2 linked regions of the Candidatus Puniceispirillum marinum IMCC1322 genome follow. The protein of the gene in region 1 interacts with the protein of each later gene in a pairwise test. Links are inferred from orthologs where the notes say so. Each region holds a gene or a part of one and is shown on either strand. Other genes may lie near its edges.

What was found.
Region 2: the proteins of ccmE (region 1) and SAR116_RS05505 interact in binary tests that used the Escherichia coli proteins (3 or more experiments, as listed by UniProt). The link is inferred for Candidatus Puniceispirillum marinum IMCC1322 from one-to-one orthologs.

Annotation. Positions count from the first base shown.
Region 1 is NC_014010.1:780,213-790,900, forward strand. Bases 4,417-7,270 are described here. They hold ccmE (cytochrome c maturation protein CcmE), read left to right. Parts: upstream 4,417-5,544; coding sequence 5,545-5,997; downstream 5,998-7,270. Other genes in these bases: SAR116_RS03805 (alpha-hydroxy acid oxidase), read right to left, coding at 4,417-4,894; SAR116_RS03810 (c-type cytochrome), read right to left, coding at 4,947-5,324; SAR116_RS03820 (heme lyase CcmF/NrfE family subunit), read left to right, coding at 5,994-7,270. In the rest of the region: SAR116_RS03775 (branched-chain amino acid transport AzlD family protein), read left to right, coding at 1-261; SAR116_RS03780 (MFS transporter), read right to left, coding at 266-1,477; SAR116_RS03785 (amino acid synthesis family protein), read right to left, coding at 1,604-2,203; SAR116_RS03790 (4a-hydroxytetrahydrobiopterin dehydratase), read right to left, coding at 2,287-2,601; SAR116_RS03795 (flavodoxin family protein), read left to right, coding at 2,716-3,180; SAR116_RS03800 (copper chaperone PCu(A)C), read right to left, coding at 3,191-3,718; more of SAR116_RS03805, read right to left, coding at 3,743-4,416; more of SAR116_RS03820, read left to right, coding at 7,271-7,970; SAR116_RS03825 (DsbE family thiol:disulfide interchange protein), read left to right, coding at 7,967-8,503; SAR116_RS13910 (cytochrome c-type biogenesis protein CcmH), read left to right, coding at 8,500-9,600; SAR116_RS03835 (DMT family transporter), read right to left, coding at 9,603-10,631. UniProt on the Escherichia coli protein: Heme chaperone required for the biogenesis of c-type cytochromes. Transiently binds heme delivered by CcmC and transfers the heme to apo-cytochromes in a process facilitated by CcmF and CcmH.
Region 2 is NC_014010.1:1,149,953-1,160,561, forward strand. The notes cover bases 3,055-5,829. They hold SAR116_RS05505 (heme ABC transporter permease), read left to right. Parts: upstream 3,055-3,960; coding sequence 3,961-4,698; downstream 4,699-5,829. Other genes in these bases: ccmA (heme ABC exporter ATP-binding protein CcmA), read left to right, coding at 3,055-3,194; ccmB (heme exporter protein CcmB), read left to right, coding at 3,187-3,915; ccmD (heme exporter protein CcmD), read left to right, coding at 4,695-4,880; SAR116_RS05515 (ASKHA domain-containing protein), read right to left, coding at 4,899-5,829. In the rest of the region: aconitate hydratase AcnA, read right to left, coding at 1-2,345; more of ccmA, read left to right, coding at 2,511-3,054; more of SAR116_RS05515, read right to left, coding at 5,830-6,968; SAR116_RS05520 (methyltetrahydrofolate cobalamin methyltransferase), read right to left, coding at 6,999-7,901; SAR116_RS05525 (methylenetetrahydrofolate reductase), read right to left, coding at 8,105-9,025; SAR116_RS05530 (LysR family transcriptional regulator), read left to right, coding at 9,128-10,066; SAR116_RS05535 (methylenetetrahydrofolate reductase), read right to left, coding at 10,069-10,609. UniProt on the Escherichia coli protein: Required for the export of heme to the periplasm for the biogenesis of c-type cytochromes.

The sequences.
Region 1 (10,688 bases):
AGCATGTTCTCGGGCTATTCTCCCAAACAATTACCGAACTGGCTTGAAGATGCGCTTAGCTTCGTGCCGATAGCCGTTTTAACCGCAATCATCGCACCGGCGGTGCTGTTTAACGATGCCGGCATGATCTCGATCGTCGATAATACACGTTTTTATGCGGCGCTTGTGGCCATAGTCATTGCCCTGATTACACGTTCGGTTTTGGCCACGATTTCCTCAGGTCTGATGATATTATGGGCACTAACCTATTCCGGTTTTTAGGGTTTCAAACAGCTCTGGCCTTTGGCCGCTGCCTACACATGACAAAATAACAAAGCACCATCATGACAAATACCGCCATAATCGCGCTTATATAATATATTTTGAAAGTGCCCAGATACTCCTTGGTGACGCCGCCAAACACATTGCCAAATACCGCACCGATACCCAGCATTATATTACCACCTGCAAAAATCTGCGTGGCTAATACGGCGTCATATACCTTACCTATATAGGTGGGAATGAGCGCTGGCACCGAATAGAAACATAGACCGAACCCGATACCGGCCCCGATGAAATAAAGTGTATCATGGTGCAGAATCAAAAACACATTCGCCGCGATCAAACAAGCCAAGGCCACGATTATGACATTACCAATGCCAAAACGGTCAGACGCCATCCCCATTACAATGCCAGCAAACAAACCTGTTGCCCCCATCGCCACCCACGCATCACGGGCAATTTCGGCTGAATATTGCAATTCATCGCGGATAAATGGAGACAGGTAATTCTGAAAAGGCTGCATGGTAAAACCAACAAAGAACAACAAACACCACAGCATCATAACATCACGAGACAGCAATGTGCCAAGCGATACAGACTTGGATTGCAAATCTTGAGGCGCTATTGATGCACTGATCTTTTTTTCAAGAATATTCATGTGCCAAAGATATACTGCCGATAAGCCAACAAATATCAGACAGCCTAAGCCAACTGTTATCACCCCTGCTCGCCAGTCAAAATTATTTATAAAATAGGGGGCAATAGATCCGCTGGCAAATGTACCTATTCCGGCGCCCGTTCCAACCGCACCAAAGGCCTTACCCATATGCGCCTTGGAAATAAAGCGGGCAAAAACGCCAACCATTGGGGCCCATGAGACAATGGTCGCAAATCCAGCCAAAAACATGCACAGGCCAACCATCCAAGGCTGTTCTGCATATCCCAACCCAATCAGACTCAATCCAGTCAGCGCAACAGCTAACACCACAAGACGACAATTACCAAACAAAGGGGCTAACAGATAACAGGTCACACCACCAATGATCAGACCTATCTTGCCGCCTGCTGTTAAAAGCCCAAGATAGTTATAATCAAAACCGATTTCCGCCTGGATGTCAGGCAGAAATGCGGAAACAAGATCCAGACCGAATCCAAATGAAATGGCCAAGAACAAGCCAAAAATCATCACCAATGATGTTTGTGCCACTGTGCCCATGACACGCTCCAGAAGTTATGATCCGCTACTAACCTCTAGTCTGGACTCACATATAATCATAGTATTGGATATTTGATGACTGTGGCGCAAAAGCCCGTAATATCAAATCACAATCTTGTGAACATACTAAACGCCGGCGGGGTTATCCACATCATTGCCCATTTCGGCAAGGTCCTGATAACGATCACCAATACGATGATGCGGACGTCCGGTCGTTGCGCCGCCAAGTGCTACCAGAATCTCATCAGGTCCTGGCGCGTCGCCAATTGCAAATTGCAAAGTCAGATAATGTGACCGCCGTCCCGCATCGATTTTATCCATCATCGGAATGGTAATGGCGGTATTGGCTGGGCCGCGAAGATTGGTAAAGCTTAGATAAGATTTTGCCCCTACCGCTTCACGGTAGAAATTGCCAAAGCGTAGGGTATGGGTCACGCCAGACGCATGTTCAATCTCACCATTCATGCCCACAATTGCTGCCTTGCCGTAGGCTTCGATTTTGTCGCCACCACCTGCCATGTCAACAACACGCGCACTAAGCATCTCTCCAATCACGGGGGCTATTGCCTGAATACCGGGGCGCAAATCATCAACAAATTGTCCTGCCCATGGATTTGTAAATACGGCTGCCGCCGCAAACATATGCCATGGCTCAGCAACCGCCTTAAACCCTTCAATGAAGGTGGTGTCTTCATAGGTGACGATTTTACGGATTTCGGGCTTGATGATTTTATTGGACATGGTGAACCTATCAAATATGTGAGTTGCAGATTTTTTGATTGTTACTAATGGACTGGTGCTTGCCCGAATTATTTCAATGATGCACTTTTGGCAAATATATCACATTTTTCAGCCAGAATAACATCAAGATTGCTGATGCCACCTTCGGAATGCGTTGTCCATCTCATCTGTACCTTATTATAGACATTTGACCATTCAGGGTGATGGTCCATTTTATCAGCCGCCAAAGCAACCCGTGTCATAAACCCAAAAGCCGCATTGAAATCGGTAAATTTAAACGTTTTTTCAAGACCTATGTGATCATCACTTATACGCCAGACATCAAGCGCATCTAATGCCTTTTCAACAGCGTCCTTATTTAATTTTTCAGCTTTTAGAGCCATGGATAGACTTCCTTTCATCCGGTGAGGGTCACATGATAGTCACTGGGTGGGGCGATGTGCCAGCGCAAAATAGCACCTCTATTCACATAGCTTTTTCATGGGTATGATATCAATATGAAAAAAGAGCTTTTGATCGTCGCCCATGCACCGTCAGATAATACGGCAGCGCTATCGCGCGCCGCTTTTGATGCCGCAAATAACTACGCGCCAGATGATCTTATGGTTAGGCTTTTATCCCCCTTTGATGTCCAAGCCAAAGACGTAATAAAAGCCGACGGCGTTATTATTGGCACCACCGAAAATATCGGTTACATGGCGGGTGCAACCAAAGATATGTTTGATCGATGCTATAATAACTGGATTGATATATGCGCTGGCAAATCTGTCGGGGTTTACATTCGCGCTGGCCTTGATGGCACCGCAACCACACATGCGTTAAACAGTATTCTCACAGGTTTGAGATGGCGAATGATGGCACCGCCATTGGTTCTTCATGGCACTTGGAATCCGGCTTTCATCGATGACGTTGCCGAATTATCACTGGGTATGGCTGCAGGCATGGATGCTGGGATTTTCTAGCCTTACATAATTAATGCGAATGCTTTTTCTTGGTTTTTGAGTCAGTTGACATACCACCAATATCGGCAGGCTTCTTGACCATGGCATCCTGTTTTTGCGTACCTGCCTTTTCAAAAACAAGCGTGACTGACAATGTCTGTCCAACAGCTAACGTATCTTTTAGCCCCATGAACATCAAATGCAGACCGCCAGGTTCTAAAGCCACATTACCATGTGCGGGCACTTCAACCCCGCCCATGACATGCCGCATTTTTGCAATGCCATCGACATTGGTCATTTCATGAATCATTGATTTTTCGGCAAAGTCGGCTTTTACAGCTACAAGGCGGTCGGCTTTCATTCCATGATTGGCAATTGTTAGATAACCCGCCGTTGCCGACATGCCTGGCGCAGTGGCACGAATGGCAATATCACTTATCACCAGTTTTCCAACCTGCATGTCTGCATAGGCCATTTGCATGCCAAAGACCGAAACAAATAATAATACAAAAAATTTGCAGATTAGGCGCGACAGAAAAGCGGGAACCAAGCTGGACATTTATTGACCTCTTATAGACGATGCTTAGGAAAGATTTAGAGATTTGACGTCAGCAATGGTTTGCAATCCAAGCTGCGCCATGACATCACGCACTTCTTCAAGCAAAATATCTGCGGCATGATCACCACCTTTTTTACCTAAAGCGGCTACTGCATACATAAAGGCACGACCAATCATTACAAAATCTGCGCCCATTGCCAGCGCGCGAACAACGTCAAGACCTGATTGAATGCCGCTGTCAACAATCAACGGTATATCATCGCCAACAACGGCACGAATGCCGGCAAGTTGGGCAAGAGGCTGTGGTGCTGCATCAAGTTGTCTGCCACCATGATTTGAAATAACAAGCGCATCGACACCCATTTTCACAGCGCGTGCCGCATCCTGACCATGCAAAATACCTTTTAGAATAAGCTTGCCTTCCCATTCGGCGCGAATATCTGCCAGATAATCCCAATCAAGCGACCCGTTTAGCTGTTCGCCAATAAATTTGGTTATTCCCATGGCGCCATCATTCTTGGCATAAGGTTCCATATTGCGGAACCGCGCGCCGCCATTTAGCAAAGTACGAATTGCCCATTCGGGACGCATCATGCTTTGCCACACAACCTGTGGGCTAAAACTCGAATTACCGCGACTACCCAGCGGCGCACCAGCAATCCGCATACGCTCACGGCGGCTTGGTGAAGGCACATCGGCAGTCAAAACAATATTCTTAACACCGCAAGCACGAGCCCGGCTCAGAAGATCTTTCATCAATTCACGATTGCGCGGGGCATAGAGTTGAAACCATGTCATATCGTCAGCTACTTCACTCACACGCTCAACCGAGTCGCTGGCGACAGTGCTAAGCGCATATGGAAAGCCGTTGCGCTTTGCCGCCGCGCCCAAGATCTGTTCAGCACCTGGCCAGATCAGCGAGGCAAGGCCAATTGGTGCCACACCAAACGGCGCCTTATAGGTTTTGCCAAATAATGTAGTGCTGATATCAGCATCAATCCGGCCACGCAAAAATTGAGGTGTGAGCTGAATAGAATCGAGAAAGGCACGGTTTTCATCGCGCGTCGTATCATGCCCTGTTCCTGAGTCCAGATAGGCAAAAACAAATTTGGGAATACGGCGCGATGCGACTGGGCGCAGATCGCTTAACCGTGGATAGCGATTCATTAAGTCCATAAAAACCTCAGGAGCAAATGCTCACAATAACAAGAGATGTTCTTTTACGCTTTTATTTTTGGGTTTTCAAATATGCGATCACATTTTGAATGTCTGACTCCTTCTTCAGACCTGCAAACACCATTTTAGTGCCTTTAAGGAATTTTTTAGGTGCCTTTAAATAGGCCGTTAAAGTGGCCTCATCCCAGATAAGTCCGGACTCACGCATCGCCTTTGAATATTTATACCCCTCTATCGAACCGGCTTTACGCCCAATGATATTGACAAGATGCGGGCCTGTCTTATTCTTTTCTTTATCGGCATAGTGGCAGGCCTTGCAGCGCTTAAACACTTTTTCTCCATTGGCAACATCATCAGCTATTGCTGATGTCCCGAAAGAACAGAGCGAAATAGTTAATACCAGTTGAAACAAAACTTTCTTTAACCGCATGAAACGACCTTTAGCTAGAGCATGCCGCACGCCTATTGTAAAAAGCTGATGAAGCGTGATTTACATTCGAATTGTTACAATGCCTTGCTTTGGATTTCAACAGCAAGCACTTTCATGCGCCATCATGCCGCTATTTTGAACGGGTGAATATCTTGCCAAAACTGGCGTTTAGGCATACCAATGCCCATATCCTAGTGATGGAATTAACCAGGGGCTTTTGATGGTACCAAAGCGCAGAAGATTGATAATTATTGCGTCATACGCCGCTTTGCTAGGGGTTGTTGTCACACTTACGCTGACAGCATTGCAAGATAATATCGTTTTTTTCTACACACCCAAAGAGATTGCTGAAACCAATCTTGGCCGTGACCAGCAATTGCGGCTTGGCGGCATGGTGAAAAACGGCAGTCTCGATATTGTAGGTCTAGACTCAAAATTTGTTGTCACCGACGGGGAATATGACATAGCTGTCACATATGGTAATGCGTTGCCCAGCTTGTTTCGCGAAGGCCAAGGCGTTGTAGCCGAAGGACGCATTATTGATGGGGTTTTTATGGCCGATAATGTTCTTGCTAAACATGATGAAAACTACATGCCTGCCGATGTTGCCGAAAAATTGAAAGAACAGGGTGTCTGGCAAGGTAGCGAAATGGAAACAGGTGACGCACAATGATTGCTGAAGCTGGTCATCTATTTCTGATTATCGCGTTTGCGCTGTCGGTTTTGCAAATCTTTGTGCCTACCTATGGGATCGTCAGTCATAATCCTAAAATGGTTACCGCAACCTCGACGATCACACTTATATCTTGTGGTTTCGTAATGGCTGCTTTTCTGGCGCTTATGTATGGGTTTATTACATCAGATTTTTCAATCGCGTTGGTCGCTGAACATTCACATTCGTCAAAGCCAATGATCTATAAAATATCAGGCTTATGGGGTAATCATGAGGGTTCATTGCTATTATGGATTCTGATCCTGTGCTTATTTGCCGCCGCTTTGGCCGCAGGCTTCACATCAATGCCAGCAATATTGAAAGCCCGCATTCTGGGCGTGCAAGGTGTGATCGCCACCGCCTTTATCGCCTTTAGCCTGTTCACCTCAAACCCCTTTGCGCGGCTTTCACCCCCTCCCTTTGACGGACGTGGTCTCAACCCTGTCTTACAGGATCCCGGCCTCGCGATGCATCCGCCAATGCTATATATTGGTTATGTGGGATTGTCATTGGCCTTTGCCTTTGCTGTCGCCGGATTGATCGAAGGGCATATTGACACATTATGGGCACGATGGGTGCGCCCCTTTATTCTGGCCGCATGGTGCGCATTAACGCTAGGCATCGGGCTAGGCAGTTGGTGGGCTTATTACGAGCTTGGCTGGGGCGGTTGGTGGTTCTGGGATCCGGTAGAAAACGCCTCGTTAATGCCATGGCTTGTTGCAACAGCTTTGCTTCATTCAGTCCTGGTGCTTGAACGGCGCGGCGCGCTAAAAAGCTGGACTATTTTGCTAGCTATTTTGGCTTTTTCATTGTCACTGCTGGGCACATTTATTGTTCGCTCAGGCATTCTGGTATCAGTGCATAGTTTTGCCAGCGATCCCTCGCGTGGCGTGTTCATTCTAGCCATTTTGATGGTGGCTATAGGTATTCCACTAGCGTTATTTGCATGGCGCGGCCCAAGACTAGCTAGCTCTGGTGACTTTGCCATCATCAGCCGTGAGGGCATGCTGATAGTGAATAACCTGTTGCTGGTGTCATCAACAGTTGTTGTTCTGACAGGCACATTATATCCGCTAGCTTACGAGCTTGCCAATGGTGGCAAAATTTCAGTCGGGCCACCTTATTTCAACGCAACATTCAATCCGCTACTGGCACTCATGGCAATCGGCATGGCCATAGGGCCACTGTTTGCCTGGCGCAAGCAGTCATTGGGTCGGCTATCGAAAATATTCACGATCATGGCATTAGCCGTTTTGATTGCAATGATCACCTATGTCTTTGCCCTGCAACCGGCTGGCGTTACCGCTATTGCAGCGGCGGGCATCATTATCTGGCTGGTCGCTGGTATCATTGCCGAAATAGCTGTTCGCGTTCAGCTTTTCAAAGTACCGCTTGCCCATAGCTGGCGACGTTTCACAGGTTTGCCCGTTGCTACACATGCTGTCACTCTAGCGCATTTTGGCTTCGCTTTATTCCTGTTTGGTGCGGTATCTGACAGCTATCATCGAAGTGAGACTATCACCCGCGCCACAGCCAACAGCATGATTGAATTACCCGATACTGTTATGGGACAAGGCCGCTATTTTGAATTTGCAGGCGTCGAGGCACGCGAAGGTGCCAATTATGTCACCCAGACAGCCCTGCTTCATCTGTATGATAAGCACGCGTCAAAACTTGATACTTTAACGCCTGAAATACGTCGCTTTCCTGTCGAACAGCAAACCACCTCTGAAGCTGCCATAAGAAGCCGTCTTTCAGGTGATCTATATGCCGTACTTGGCGATGGTAACGAAACGATTGGCTGGACTTTGCGCATCTATCAAAACCCCTTCATCGGATTTATATGGATCGGCGCGATTGTCATGGCGCTTGGTGGTGGGCTGGCTATGCTTGGTGGCCGTCGCCTCGAAACCAAAAATGGCAGTGCATCATGAACAGGGCAACCTTCATCATCCCCTTATTTGGGTTTTTGCTGGTCGCGCTGATCGCTGGCTGGACATTATTGGGTATGCTTGACGGACAGCGTTCGGATAACCAACTACCCTCAGCCTTGCTCAACAAACCGGCGCCCACAACTATTCTGCCCGATATGGCTGGCAACAAAACCGACCTTGGCCAATTTAAGGGTCAGCCAGTTTTGGTAAATTATTTTGCGTCTTGGTGCGCGCCCTGCCGCGCCGAGGCACCAGCCCTTGGGCTTTTATCAAAGCGTATTGATATTGTCGGCATCGCCTATAAAGACCGTCTTGAAGATACAAATAAGTTTCTGGCTGAATACGGAAACCCCTTTCGTGCCATTTTAGTTGATAAAGATGGCATGACCGCGATCAGTTGGGGTGTTTATGGTGTGCCCGAAACCTTTATTCTTGATGCAAACGGCACCGTATTATTTCGCCATGCAGGCCCCGTTACCCGTACGGTTCTGGAACAGGATATTGAGCCAATTCTGGAAAGTCTGGGGCTATGATACGCCAATGGCTCGCGCAACTGCGTTTTATCAAATTGGCGCTGATTGGCGTGCTTTTGATGGGCGCTCTTGTTATGCCGATTGGCCCATATCAACAGCAGGCCTTGGCGATCACTGCCGAAGAAAGGCTGGATGATCCAGCGATGGAAATGCGCGCTCGTGATATCGGGCGTGAATTACGATGTCTTGTGTGCCAGAACCAGTCAATCGATGATTCTGACGCGGAACTGGCGGTTGATCTGCGCAAACTTGTCCGCCAACGTCTTGTCGCCGGGGATACGGATGCTGAAGTCATTGCGTTTATACGTGAACGTTATGGTGATTTTGTCTTGTTCAAACCGCCTGTATCTTCATCTACATGGCTTTTATGGGGCGCCCCTATCATTGCGCTTGGCCTAGGTGTGCTGATTATCTTTACAGCACGGCGCAAAACCAAGCCCGAAACAAAGGTAACTGCTTCGGCAGATAAAACCGAGAGAGCGCAAAACCCTGACGCCAGGATATCCGGACGGTTTGATCCGGCGATATTCATCATGGGCGCCGGTGCCATTGCGCTTGTTCTCGGCATTTACGCCATAATAGGGCGACCTGATCTGCCTGATCAGCCGCTGGCCGCACGGCAAGCAGATATTGCAAAGGAACGTGACAACCTCAAGCAAATGCGTACTGCCAGCATTGATGCGTTGCAAAAGGCGCAAGAGGCAACAGCGGCCAACCCTGATGACATAGCTAACTGGCTGGATCTGGCTGACAAGGCGAGCATGCTAAATGATTATGAAACGGAATTATTTGCCCTTGGCATGGCACTTGAAATAGCACCAAACTCTACGCCGCTTATGGCCATTCAAGCCGAAGCCATGGTGCGCGCTGCAGAAGGTCAGGTTACATTGCCTGTGCGAGAACGTCTGGCCGCCATTCTGGAACGTGACCCAATGCAACCAAGGGCGTTGTTTTTGACGGGTCTTGCCGCCTATCAGGATGGCCGAAAAGGTCTCGCCCTCAATATATGGAAACAGCTTCTTGAAAGCTTGCCCAAAGATGCACCTGTAATACCAATGCTAGAAGCGCAGATAGCTGCCATCAAAGCCGAAATGTAACGCTATTTTTGAATATCGTTCGAATCGTCATCTTTATAATCTAAATTCTGTGATGGCGCCGCTGCGGCTGGCATAGGGGCAGATAATGTCACATCAACGTCACGCGCCTTTTCCCTATAGACCATATAAAGGCCACCTATCAAAATCAGCCCCATCCCGATCCAGGCGCTCGTTTCCGGCCATTCATCCCAGATCAACATGCCCCAGAAAATACCTGACGGGATCGCCACATATTCGAACGGCGCAATGACCGACGCTTCTAAAACGCGATAGGCATGTGCTGACGTTACAGACAGCAATAAAACCGAAACTCCACAAATCAGAATAAACAGATAATCCATCAGGGACAGCGACGCTGGCGCACGCAACAGAAAATCGATCGTTGGATTATCACTATCCGGACGCTGCATGAATATATTCATTATCAGTAGCAAACCACCAACCACGAGATAGCAAATTTGCTGGACTGATACCATCGTGGCCAGATCACCCATGCCACTAAGCCGCCGCGTCCATATCTGGCAAAGTGCATAGCTTAATGCCGACAGCACAACCAGCAATGTTTCCGGACGGAATTCATCACCACCAGGCTGAATAATGACAATCATACCCACCAGCCCAATCAAAACGGCAATAGCACGATGAATACCTATGGTTTCTCCAAGAATTGGCACCGAAAGCAAGGTGATGAAAAGCGGCGATACAAAGAATATCGAAATGGCTATGGCCAGTGGCAAACTACCAAGCGCGGCAAAGAAGCTAATCATCGCCACCACAATGCACATGCCGCGTCCCACAAACAGCCAGAACACATGTGCTGGTAGCTTAAACATTTTGGATATGCCACGACTGACAAGCATAACAAGTATAATTGAAAATATCGCCCGCACGAACATGATCTGACCAAGCGAAAGATAAACGCTCATCAACTTTATGAGAGCATCATTTATCGGAATAACACCCATACCAAAGGCAAATAGCGCAAGCACAATAACGGGCTTATTAAAACTATCCTGCCACATATCAAACATCTCTCTAACTTCGGATTTTCCGACGATTAATGTCCTCTATCAGCAATTTCAATTCTG
Region 2 (10,609 bases), 370 kb from region 1 along the record:
CCTTTGGCCGCCCAATCACGGCTAGAGCCCGTACCATATTCCTTGCCGCCAATGACAATCAGCGCCGTGCCTTCATCAGCGTAACGCATTGCCACATCATAAAGCGGTGCCACATCACCCGACGGCACATGCTGGGCAAAACCGCCGGTAGTGCCTGTTGCCGCCATGTTTTTCAGCCGGATATTGGGAAAAGTGCCCCGCATCATGACCTTGTGATTGCCCCGACGCGAGCCAAAGGAATTGAAATCAACCGGACGCACCTGATGCTCGGTCAGGAAGTCTGCCGCTGGCGTATCACGGGCAATCGAACCTGCCGGCGAAATATGATCGGTGGTGATCGAGTCGCCCAGCAAGGCCAATATACGGCCATTTTCAATATCGCTGGCACCAGCTGGTACATCGCGGCTCATGCCTTCAAAATAAGGCGGATTCTGCACATAGGTCGAACTATCATCCCAGTCAAAGGTGAGGCCAGCCGAGGTCTTGATCGCCTGCCATTCGGCGGTACCCTTGAACACGTCTGCATAGCGTTCACGGAACATTTCAGCCGAAATGACCTGATCAACAACCGTACGGATATCGTCATTTGATGGCCATAGATCGCGCAGATAGACATCATTGCCATCTTTGTCCTGACCTAATGGATCATCATTCATCACCTTGCTGACCGATCCGGCAAGCGCATAGGCAACAACCAAAGGCGGCGAGGCCAGATAGTTTGCCGCAACATGCGGGCTGATCCGGCCTTCAAAATTCCGGTTGCCCGACAATACCGACGTAACCGTCAGGCCACCCTCTTCAACCGCTTTGGCAAGCGGCGCGGCAATGGGGCCCGAATTACCGATGCAGGTTGTGCATCCATAGCCGACCGTGTGAAAGCCAAGCGCATCAAGATGCGAGGTCAGACCCGCCTTATCAAGATAGGCCGACACCACCTGACTGCCAGGTGCCAGTGAGGTCTTAACCCACGGCTGAACTGTCAACCCGCGTTCATGTGCCGCCTTGGCCACCAGGCCGGCGGCAACCAGAACCGACGGGTTCGAGGTATTGGTGCAAGACGTGATCGCCGCAATGACGACATCACCATCGCTGAGGCTGTAATCTGTACCGTCAATGGCAACTGATTTAGGCGCTGTCCGCCCTGTGGATTCGGCAAGCGTAGCCGCAAAAGAGGCCGCCACATCCGGCAAAGCCACACGATCCTGCGGCCGTTTTGGGCCTGCCATTGATGGCACAACCGTGGCAAGATCAAGCGACAATATGTCGGTGAAATGCGGATCAGCTGCATCGCTGGCACGCCACATGCCCTGCGCTTTGGCGTAAGCCTCGACAAGCGCTACACGGTCATCATCACGACCTGTCAGACGCAGATAGTTCAGAGCCTCATCATCGATTGGGAAAAAGCCACAAGTCGCACCATATTCAGGTGCCATATTGGCAATTGTCGCACGATCCGCCAAAGATAGCTGATCCAGACCAGGGCCAAAGAATTCGACAAATTTGCCAACAACGCCGCGCTTGCGCAGGGCTTCGACAATCATCAGCACCAGATCCGTCGCTGTCGCGCCTTCGGGGAGTTTGCCATCAAGACGGAAGCCGATCACATCAGGCACCAGCATCGAAATAGGCTGGCCAAGCATGGCGGCCTCGGCTTCGATACCACCAACACCCCAGCCCAATACGGCCAGACCATTGACCATGGTCGTGTGGCTGTCAGTGCCAACAACCGAATCCGGATAGGCAACCGTTTCGCCATCTTCATCGCGTGTCCAGATTGTCTGCGCCAGATATTCAAGATTGACCTGATGACAGATACCTGTTCCCGGCGGCACAACGCGGAAATTATCAAAAGCACCCGCGCCCCAGCGCAAAAATTCATAGCGTTCCTTGTTACGGGTGAATTCTAGCGCGGTGTTTTTGGCCGCCGCGTCAGCCCCGCCTGCATGATCAACCATGACCGAATGATCAATCACCAGATCAACAGGTGATAGCGGATTGATTTTTTCAGGATTACCGCCAATCGTTCCCATCGCATCGCGCATGGCTGCCAGATCGACAACTGCCGGAACGCCGGTAAAATCCTGCATCAGAACGCGCGATGGACGAAAGGCAATCTCGCCGCCCTCGCCGCTTTCAGCCCAGTTTGCCAGCGCGCCGATATCGGCGGCCGTGACCGAACTTTCGTCCTGATTACGAAGCAGGTTTTCCAGCAAAACCTTGAGTGAAAATGGCAGACGTGCCAATGACGGATAAGTCTCGGCAAGGCTGGCAAGCGAGTAATAGCGGTATGTTTTGCTGCCGACAGTCAGATTAGCACGGCACGCGTCACGCAATGTCTTTGACATGGCGGTTTCCCCTTTACGGTTGAACTTCACAAATAACAGAGCTGGCCAGCATGAGGAGCGCCTCAACGCGGTCACCCATCTTATAGCGCGTTTCACTTAATTTTTCCAGATGGAATTTTGGAAAACCTCTAGACCAAAGGCTGGTTTGACAGGTAAACATGCGGCATGGCTAGTGATGCGGCATCTATGAACGGGCAACCGGGGAACGTACAACCGGGGCTTTGGCTTGACGCGGTGACGGTTCTGCGTGGCATCAGGCCGGTCATTCATGAATTCAGCAACCATCTTGATTGTGGCCAGCTTGGCCTTGTGCATGGCGCCAATGGCGCGGGTAAAACAACCTTGCTACGCGCGATTGCTGGACGGCTTCCTCTGGCAAGCGGTGCAATCACATGCACAGCAGGTTCGGGCAGGCTAGTTAACGGCGAAGAGGCGCGGCTTTATGTGGGGCATCAGGATGGCCTATCCAGCCAGATGAGCGGGCGTGAAAATCTGCATAGCTGGGCGGCGATGACTGGCTATGGTGATGCACAGCGGATCGAGGCAGCTCTTGCGGCGCTTGGCTGTCTGGGATTTGCCGACAGCATGGTGCGGCTGTTGTCACGCGGACAAAGGCGACGGCTGGCACTGGCGCGGTTGAGGCTGGGCCCGAAAACGGCCTTATGGCTTCTGGATGAGCCGAATGTAGGGCTTGATGATGATGCACGCACAGCGCTGGATCGCATCATTTGCGCGCATATAGACAATGGCGGCATGGTGCTGGCAGCAACGCATCTTGATCTGGGTGCAACGCTTGGCAAGACACGGCAGATATGGACGCTAGGACACAAGGCGCATAAAGATGCATAGTGTTTACGCGCAGATAAAACGTGACCTTACCATCGCCTGGCGTAGCCGACAGGATGTCGCTGTCATGCTGATTTTCTTTGTTATCATTATCGCCTTGTTTCCGCTGGCTTTTGGCCCGTCGGCGGCAACGCTAGAGCCACTGGCCGTACCGATCATCTGGATCGCGGCACTGTTGTCGATTCTGGCCGGATTTGACGGGCTGTTTGCCGATGATGTGCGTGAGGGCTGGCTTGATCAGATCAGCATGCCAGTCATCAATGAAACACCTGGCGACCCTCCAACTGGCGGGTTTTACCAATTAGGGCTTTATGCGCTGGCCAAGGCGGTAGCGCATTGGGTAAAAACCGGCGTGCCTTTATTGCTGACAACACCTTTGATGGCGATCATGCTTGCCATGCCACTGCATCAACTGGGCGCGTTACTGGTGGCACTGGCTGTGGGAAGCTGTTGCCTGACCTTGCTGGGGATCATAGGCGCGGCATTGGCGCAAGGCGCACGGCGCGGCGGCGGGTTGATGGCCTTGCTGGTTCTGCCTCTGGCCGTACCCGTTCTGATTTTCGGGGTGATGGCATCACAACCTGATATGACCATGCCCGGTACCTATATAATCGTAACCCCGCATCTGATGTTATTGGCGGCACTGGCGTTGCTGTTGCTGGCACTGGCACCGCCGGTGGCGGCGATGGCGCTGATCGAAAGCGACGGGGGTAGCGGATCATGAGGCTAGACATTGCGATTTCAACAAAAAGGGCTATATCACACGGGCATGTTTGATTTTCTGGCAAATCCGACGCGTTTTATGCGCATCGCCGACTGGCTGTTTCGCCCGCTGTTATTGATAACAGCGGTGACGATGGCCTATGGGCTGTATCTGGGATTATTTGCCTCGCCGCCCGATTACCAGCAAGGCGAAACCGTGCGGATCATCTATATCCATGTGCCCGCTGCATGGCTGGCTTTGTTTGGCTATGTTGGGCTGGGATTATGCGGCCTGTTCTATATCGTCTGGCGGCATCCACTGGCAGATATTGCGGCGCGTGCGATAGCGCCTGTTGGGGCGATGTTTGCCTTTCTGACACTGGTTACCGGTGCCTTATGGGGTAAGCCCATGTGGGGCGCATGGTGGGTCTGGGATGCACGATTGACCTCGATGCTGATTCTGTTTTTCTTCTATCTGGGCGTGATCGCATTGGCGAATGGCTTTGACCGCCCTGAGCGCGGTAGTCGCCCCGCCGCCTTGCTGGCGCTGGTTGGGTTGATCAATGTGCCGATTGTTAAATTTTCGGTTGATTGGTGGCATACATTGCATCAACCTGCCAGCATCCTGCGCAGTGGTGGCCCCGCCATTGATCCGTCAATGCTGACGCCGCTTATTCTGATGCTGATTGCCTGTCATGGCTATTTTGCTCTGGTCGTTATTATGCGGATGCGGGCGCTGATCACCGCACGGCGTATCGCCACGCTTGCCTTAAAGCGCCTTGGCAATAATGGTGGCATATCATGAACAGCCTATTCGAAATGGTACAATTTGGCGGGTTTATCTGGGCCAGCTATGCGATTGCCGCGCTGGCACTTATGTGGATGTTTGTGGCAAGCTGGGCAAGGGCAAGAACGCTTGCTAAAAAACTGCGCGCAATGATGCAAGAAGATGCCAGTGATAACAACGATAATGACAAGATCACATAAGATATTGCTTACAGCAATCTAGCTGGAACGCCGACGGCCACCCCGCCGACGGCCGCCTTCAAGCGCAGGGGCATCTTGTGCTGTCAGAATGCGTTCAGGCAATGGAACCATTGCCGACAGTTTGGCATAGGGATCGCTTTTGTGCGGGATCGCCATCGCCTTGACGAAATGATCCTGAAATGAGGGCTCAATCGCGGTTTCGATTTTTTCGATATTGCGCACGGTCTGTTCAATTTCAGCGCGAGCACCTTTATTCAGCAAGGCCATGCGCGCACCTGCACCTGCCGAATTACCTGCCGCCCTCACATTTTCAAGCTCGCAATCGGGGATCATACCAAGCACCATGGCATATTTAGGGTCAATATGCGTACCAAAGGCCCCCGCCAGCACAACCTTGTCGATATGGTTGATATTGATCTTATCCATCAATAAACGGAAACCAGCATATAGCGCGGCTTTGGCCAGCTGGATCGCGCGTACATCATTCTGGGTGACGGTTACATTGTCGCTGACACGATAGCGGAATGTACGGTCATCAGCCTCAATGCGCGGGCTGATCAAAGCTTTGCCACCATCAATCACACCATCCATCGTGATGATGCCGGATAAATACATTTCACCCAGAATTTCAATGATTCCCGATCCGCATATGCCGGTAATGCCAGTGGATTTTACCGCTTCGTCAAAGCCATCTTCATCCGACCATTGGTCAACGCCGATAACGCAAAAGCGCGGCTCCAGCGTTACCGGATCAATACGCACCCGCTCGATCGCCCCGGGAGCCGCACGCTGGCCAGATGAAATCTGCGCCCCTTCAAAGGCAGGCCCTGTTGGCGAGGATGCGGCCAGAAGCCGGTCACGATTACCAACGACAATCTCGGCATTGGTGCCCACATCAATAAGCAATGTCATTTTATCGGTTTTCTGCGGCGCTTCGGCAAGCACGACACCGGCGGCATCAGCCCCAACATGCCCAGCAATACATGGCAGGATATAGGCGCGTGCGCCCTGGTTCAAAGCAAGGCCAAGGTCGCTGGCTTTCAGACTGAGGGCGCTATCAACAGCCAGTGCAAAGGGGGCACCGCCAAGCTCTAGCGGATCAATGCCCAAAAGCAGGTGGTGCATAACCGGATTACCGACCAGAACAATTTCGATCACGTCATCACTCGACATGCCAGCCTGTTCGGCGGCACCATCAATCAGCTGCTGCAAGCCTGCGATGACAGCCTTGGTCATTTCAGCAGGCCCATCAGGATTCATAATGCCATAAGACACCCGACTCATAAGATCTTCGCCAAACCGAATTTGCGGATTCATCGCGCCCGTTGAGGCAAGTACCGCGCCCGTTGCCATATCGCAAAGATGCGCCGACATGGTTGTCGAGCCCACATCGATAGCGACGCCAACGACATTTTCTTTCAGCCCCGGCCAGATGCCTGTTATGTGACAGCCATCACGCAAGGCAACGGTCACATGCCATTTGCCCTCGCGCAGAACAGGCTGTAACTGCTGAAGGATATGTAAATCACAGGTGATTTCACCTGATACACGATCTGGCCATTGCTTTGCCAAAGCTTCGGCCAGACGACGAAAATCACCAGATGGTTCATGCATATCGGGTTCGCGCACCTCGACAAGGCATAGCCGCACAACTGGATCCATTTCGATCTGACGTTCATCCGCCGCCTTGCGAACAAGCTGGTTATGCACCTGGCTTTCAGGTGGCACATCGATCACCGCATCGGCAAGCAGGACAGACTGACATGATAGCCGCCGACCATCAGCCAGACCGCGTTTATCCGCATAACGGGTTTCAACCGCCGTTACCGCACCAAGACTTCCAGCCCCTGAGACGATACCATGTTTCGCAAATTCACCAGTACCAACATTAATCTGGCACCGTCCACACATCGCCCGGCCACCACAAACAGAGTCTATATCAACACCAAGTTCGCGCGCGGCCTGCAGCACAGTTGTTCCCTGCGCGACTTTAGCCTGACGGCCTGATGGCGTGAAAACAACTTTGATATCAGTTTTGCCGTTCAGGTTTGCATCGGGGACATCGGCGACGGTTGGATCTGTGCTCATATAGCTTGCCTAACATAATTGGGCATACCCTTAGGCACTCCGGCTACGACGTGTCTGACGACGTTCGCGACCACCAGATCCTGCGGCAACCGGTTCACGAAAACGCTTGATCCAATTACGACATTCAGGGTCATTACCATTCATAACATTTGCACCCATTATACCCGTCATTTCTTCAGAATGAAGCGGATTCATGATCGCCGATGTCATGCCTGCACCTGCTGCCATCGATAAAAAGGCAGCATTCATGCCATGCCGGTTTGGCAAACCAAAGGAAATGTTGGAAGCCCCGCAGGTTGTGTTCACCTTAAGCTCATTACGCAACCGAATAATCAGGTCTAGTGCCGAACGCCCCGCCATATTGATGGCGCCAACCGGCATGATCAGCGGATCAACAATGACATCTTCGCGCGGGATACCGTAATCCTCGGCGCGCTCTACAATCATTTTGGCAACCTCATAACGAACATTCGGATCTTCGGAAATGCCGGTTTCGTCATTCGAAATTGCAACAACAGCCGCACCATATTTCTTGACTAGCGGTAAAACAACTTCAAGACGCTCTTCTTCGCCTGTTACCGAATTTACCAACGGCTTACCTTTATAAACAGATAGGCCAGCTTCAAGCGCGGCAACAATCGAACTATCAATCGCCAGCGGCACATCGACAACATCCTGAACCAGCTTGATTGACTCAGCCAGAATGGCCGGTTCGTCAGCCATAGGGATACCCGCATTCACATCAAGCATCGTTGCGCCAGCTTCAACCTGTGCCACGGCATCTGCAATAACCCGCGAATAGTCACCAGCCGCCATTTCGGCTGCTAGTAATTTACGACCTGTTGGATTGATCCGCTCGCCAATGACGCAAAAGGGCGCCTCAAAACCAATGGTAATTTCCTGTTTATCGGATGAAATAAGTGTTTTGGTCATGTGCCTAACTTTCTAAATATGGCTTACCAATTCTAGTGTTAAATTTTTGTAGCGTTGGAGTGTTTCTAGCTTTTGTTTTTTTTCGACAGTAAATGATATTAGGACACACAAAAGAAAGCCGAAGACAATCAGCTGTATCAAATCAAGCAACAATTCTTCCGTCATCAGATTGTCGCATTCATCAGAACATCTAGATTCGTTTATTAGGCTGATTTACGCGCATCACTGGTAATATTGTCTGACCTGAAGTTTGCATGAATCAAATTGTCTTTCAAAGGTTGAATACCAAGTGCCAAACAGACATCGCGTGTTATAAATGGCTTGTTCAAAGTGTAGAAATGAAACTGATCGACACCTTCATCCATTAAATCGACACAAATATCAGTTGCCACGACAACCGATAATATATCCTCTACGTTGTTTCGCTTTGCCATATCAAATTCATGCGCCAGACTATCTGGAATGCTGGCACCACATCGGGCAGCAAATAGTTTGGTCTTTTCCCAGTTTTCGATGGGAAGAATACCTGGCACAATCGGTGTATCAATGCCCGCCTTAACAGCGCGGTCACGAAATCGCAAAAACATGTCAGAGTCAAAAAAGAACTGCGTAATAGCCCCTGTTGCCCCTGCATCAATCTTGCGTTTCAGCCAATCAATATCAGCCCCATCATAAGCGGCATCAGGATGCGGTTCCGGATAAGCGCCAACCCATATCTTGTCAAAATTACGTTTTGCCAGTGCGGCAACAAGCTCAACCGCGTCTGCAAAGCCATCAGGCGTGGGGGTAAATCGACTGGCACCCCCGGGGGCATCGCCACGAAGTGCCACGATCTGTTTTACCCCCACGTCAAGATAGCCTTTTGCAACATTCATCACCGCATGACGCGTGGCATCAACGCATGTTAAATGTGCCGCCACATCCACATGCCATGTCTGCGCAATCGTTTTTGTCATATCCCTTGTCAAATCGCGCGTACTGCCATTAGCCCCATATGTGACCGACACAAATTCAGGATGCAACGGAAGTAGCATATGCAGGGTTTCCCATATGGCAAAACTTGCGCTCAGCGATTTTGGCGGGAAAAATTCAAATGATATTTTAGGTTTTTTGTTATCCACCATGTGCTTGTCCAATTGATAAATCAGTTTCAACAGACGCGATTGTCACATAGTCAAAAAAATGACACAATCTCATAATAATCATATTAATTATGAGGAATAATCATGAATATTGAATTACGTCACTTGCGAAGCATAATGGCCATTCACAATACCGGATCGCTTCAGGCGGCGGCAACGCAGTTGCATGTGACACAATCGGCATTATCGCATCAGATAAAAGCGATACAGGATCAGGTTGGTGTTGATCTGTTTATCAAGAACGTAAAACCAATGCGGCTATCGCCAGAAGGTATGCGCTTTCTTCATGCCGCCGAAAAGATACTGCCCGAGATTGAAGCTCTGAAAGCTAAATTTACAGATATGCAAGACGGAAAGTCTGGTCGGCTTCATATCGCGATTGAATGTCATGCCTGTTTTGAATGGCTGTTTCCGGTGATAAATATATTCCGCGAGGATTTCCCCGACATAGATGTAGATATTCGCCCCGGCTTTGCATTTCGCGCCCTACCCGCATTACATGAAGGTGAGATAGACGTTGTCATTTCATCGGATCCCGAGACCATCAATAATATCGAATTTCTTGATCTTTTTTCATACGCCCCTACCTTCATCGCCGCAAAAAGCAATCCGCTTGCCAAAAAACGATACATCGAAGCAAGTGATTTTGCCGATCAGGTGCTTATCAGCTATCCGGTAGAACGCAACAAACTTGATATTTTCAGTCAGCTTTTGATTCCTGCAAAGGTTGAACCAAAAGCAATAAGACAGGTCGAGCTAACCGCAATCATTTTGTTGCTGGTGGATGCCAATAAGGGGGTTTCGGTGCTTCCCGATTGGGTTATTAGATCAGCCGAAATGAGCAAAGGCACCGTCACCAAGAAGATCACGAAACAAGGCCTTAGACGTAAACTTTATGCTGCTACCCGCAAAAGCGACCTTGATAAAGCATTTATTCAGCGATTCATTGAGCTAAGCCGTAACGGCAAGGCATTCATCAAACCTAGCCAGAGCGGACAATCAGCACTTATTCATGCCGACTGAAATCACGCAACAAGCGCTTCAAAGCCACCTTTAGGCAAGCTTTTGATCTGGCCATCAGCGATAGCCTGTGCGTAAGCCGCCGTTTTGGCAAAACCACCAAACGGATAAAAATGGAAATGCTTGATCATGCAATCTTTGTCAGCCGCCATACCTTCGGCAAGGTCATCAAGAAGGATATGCGGTGATTGTACAGTCATCAATTTAGCTACATTCTTGGCCTGTTTGGCGATAAAGCGCATTGATGGGCCAATGCCCGATACCTGGGCAAAACGGAACAAGGTCTTGATTGTGGCAGGCCCCGGAATACCGACGCGGATTGGCAGATTATTGCCAGCGTCGCGGATCGATTTTTCCCAAGCCAGAACAATATCGGCTTCGAAACAAAACTGGGTTTCGATATAAAGGTTCAAGCCATCGCGCTTGGCCAGCTCATTTTTAAGCATAAGCGCTTCGACGATTTCTTCGTCGCTTATGTCAGGACTACCTTCAGGATGGCCAGCTACACCGATATCAGTGATGCCATATTTCTGAATCAAGCCAGTG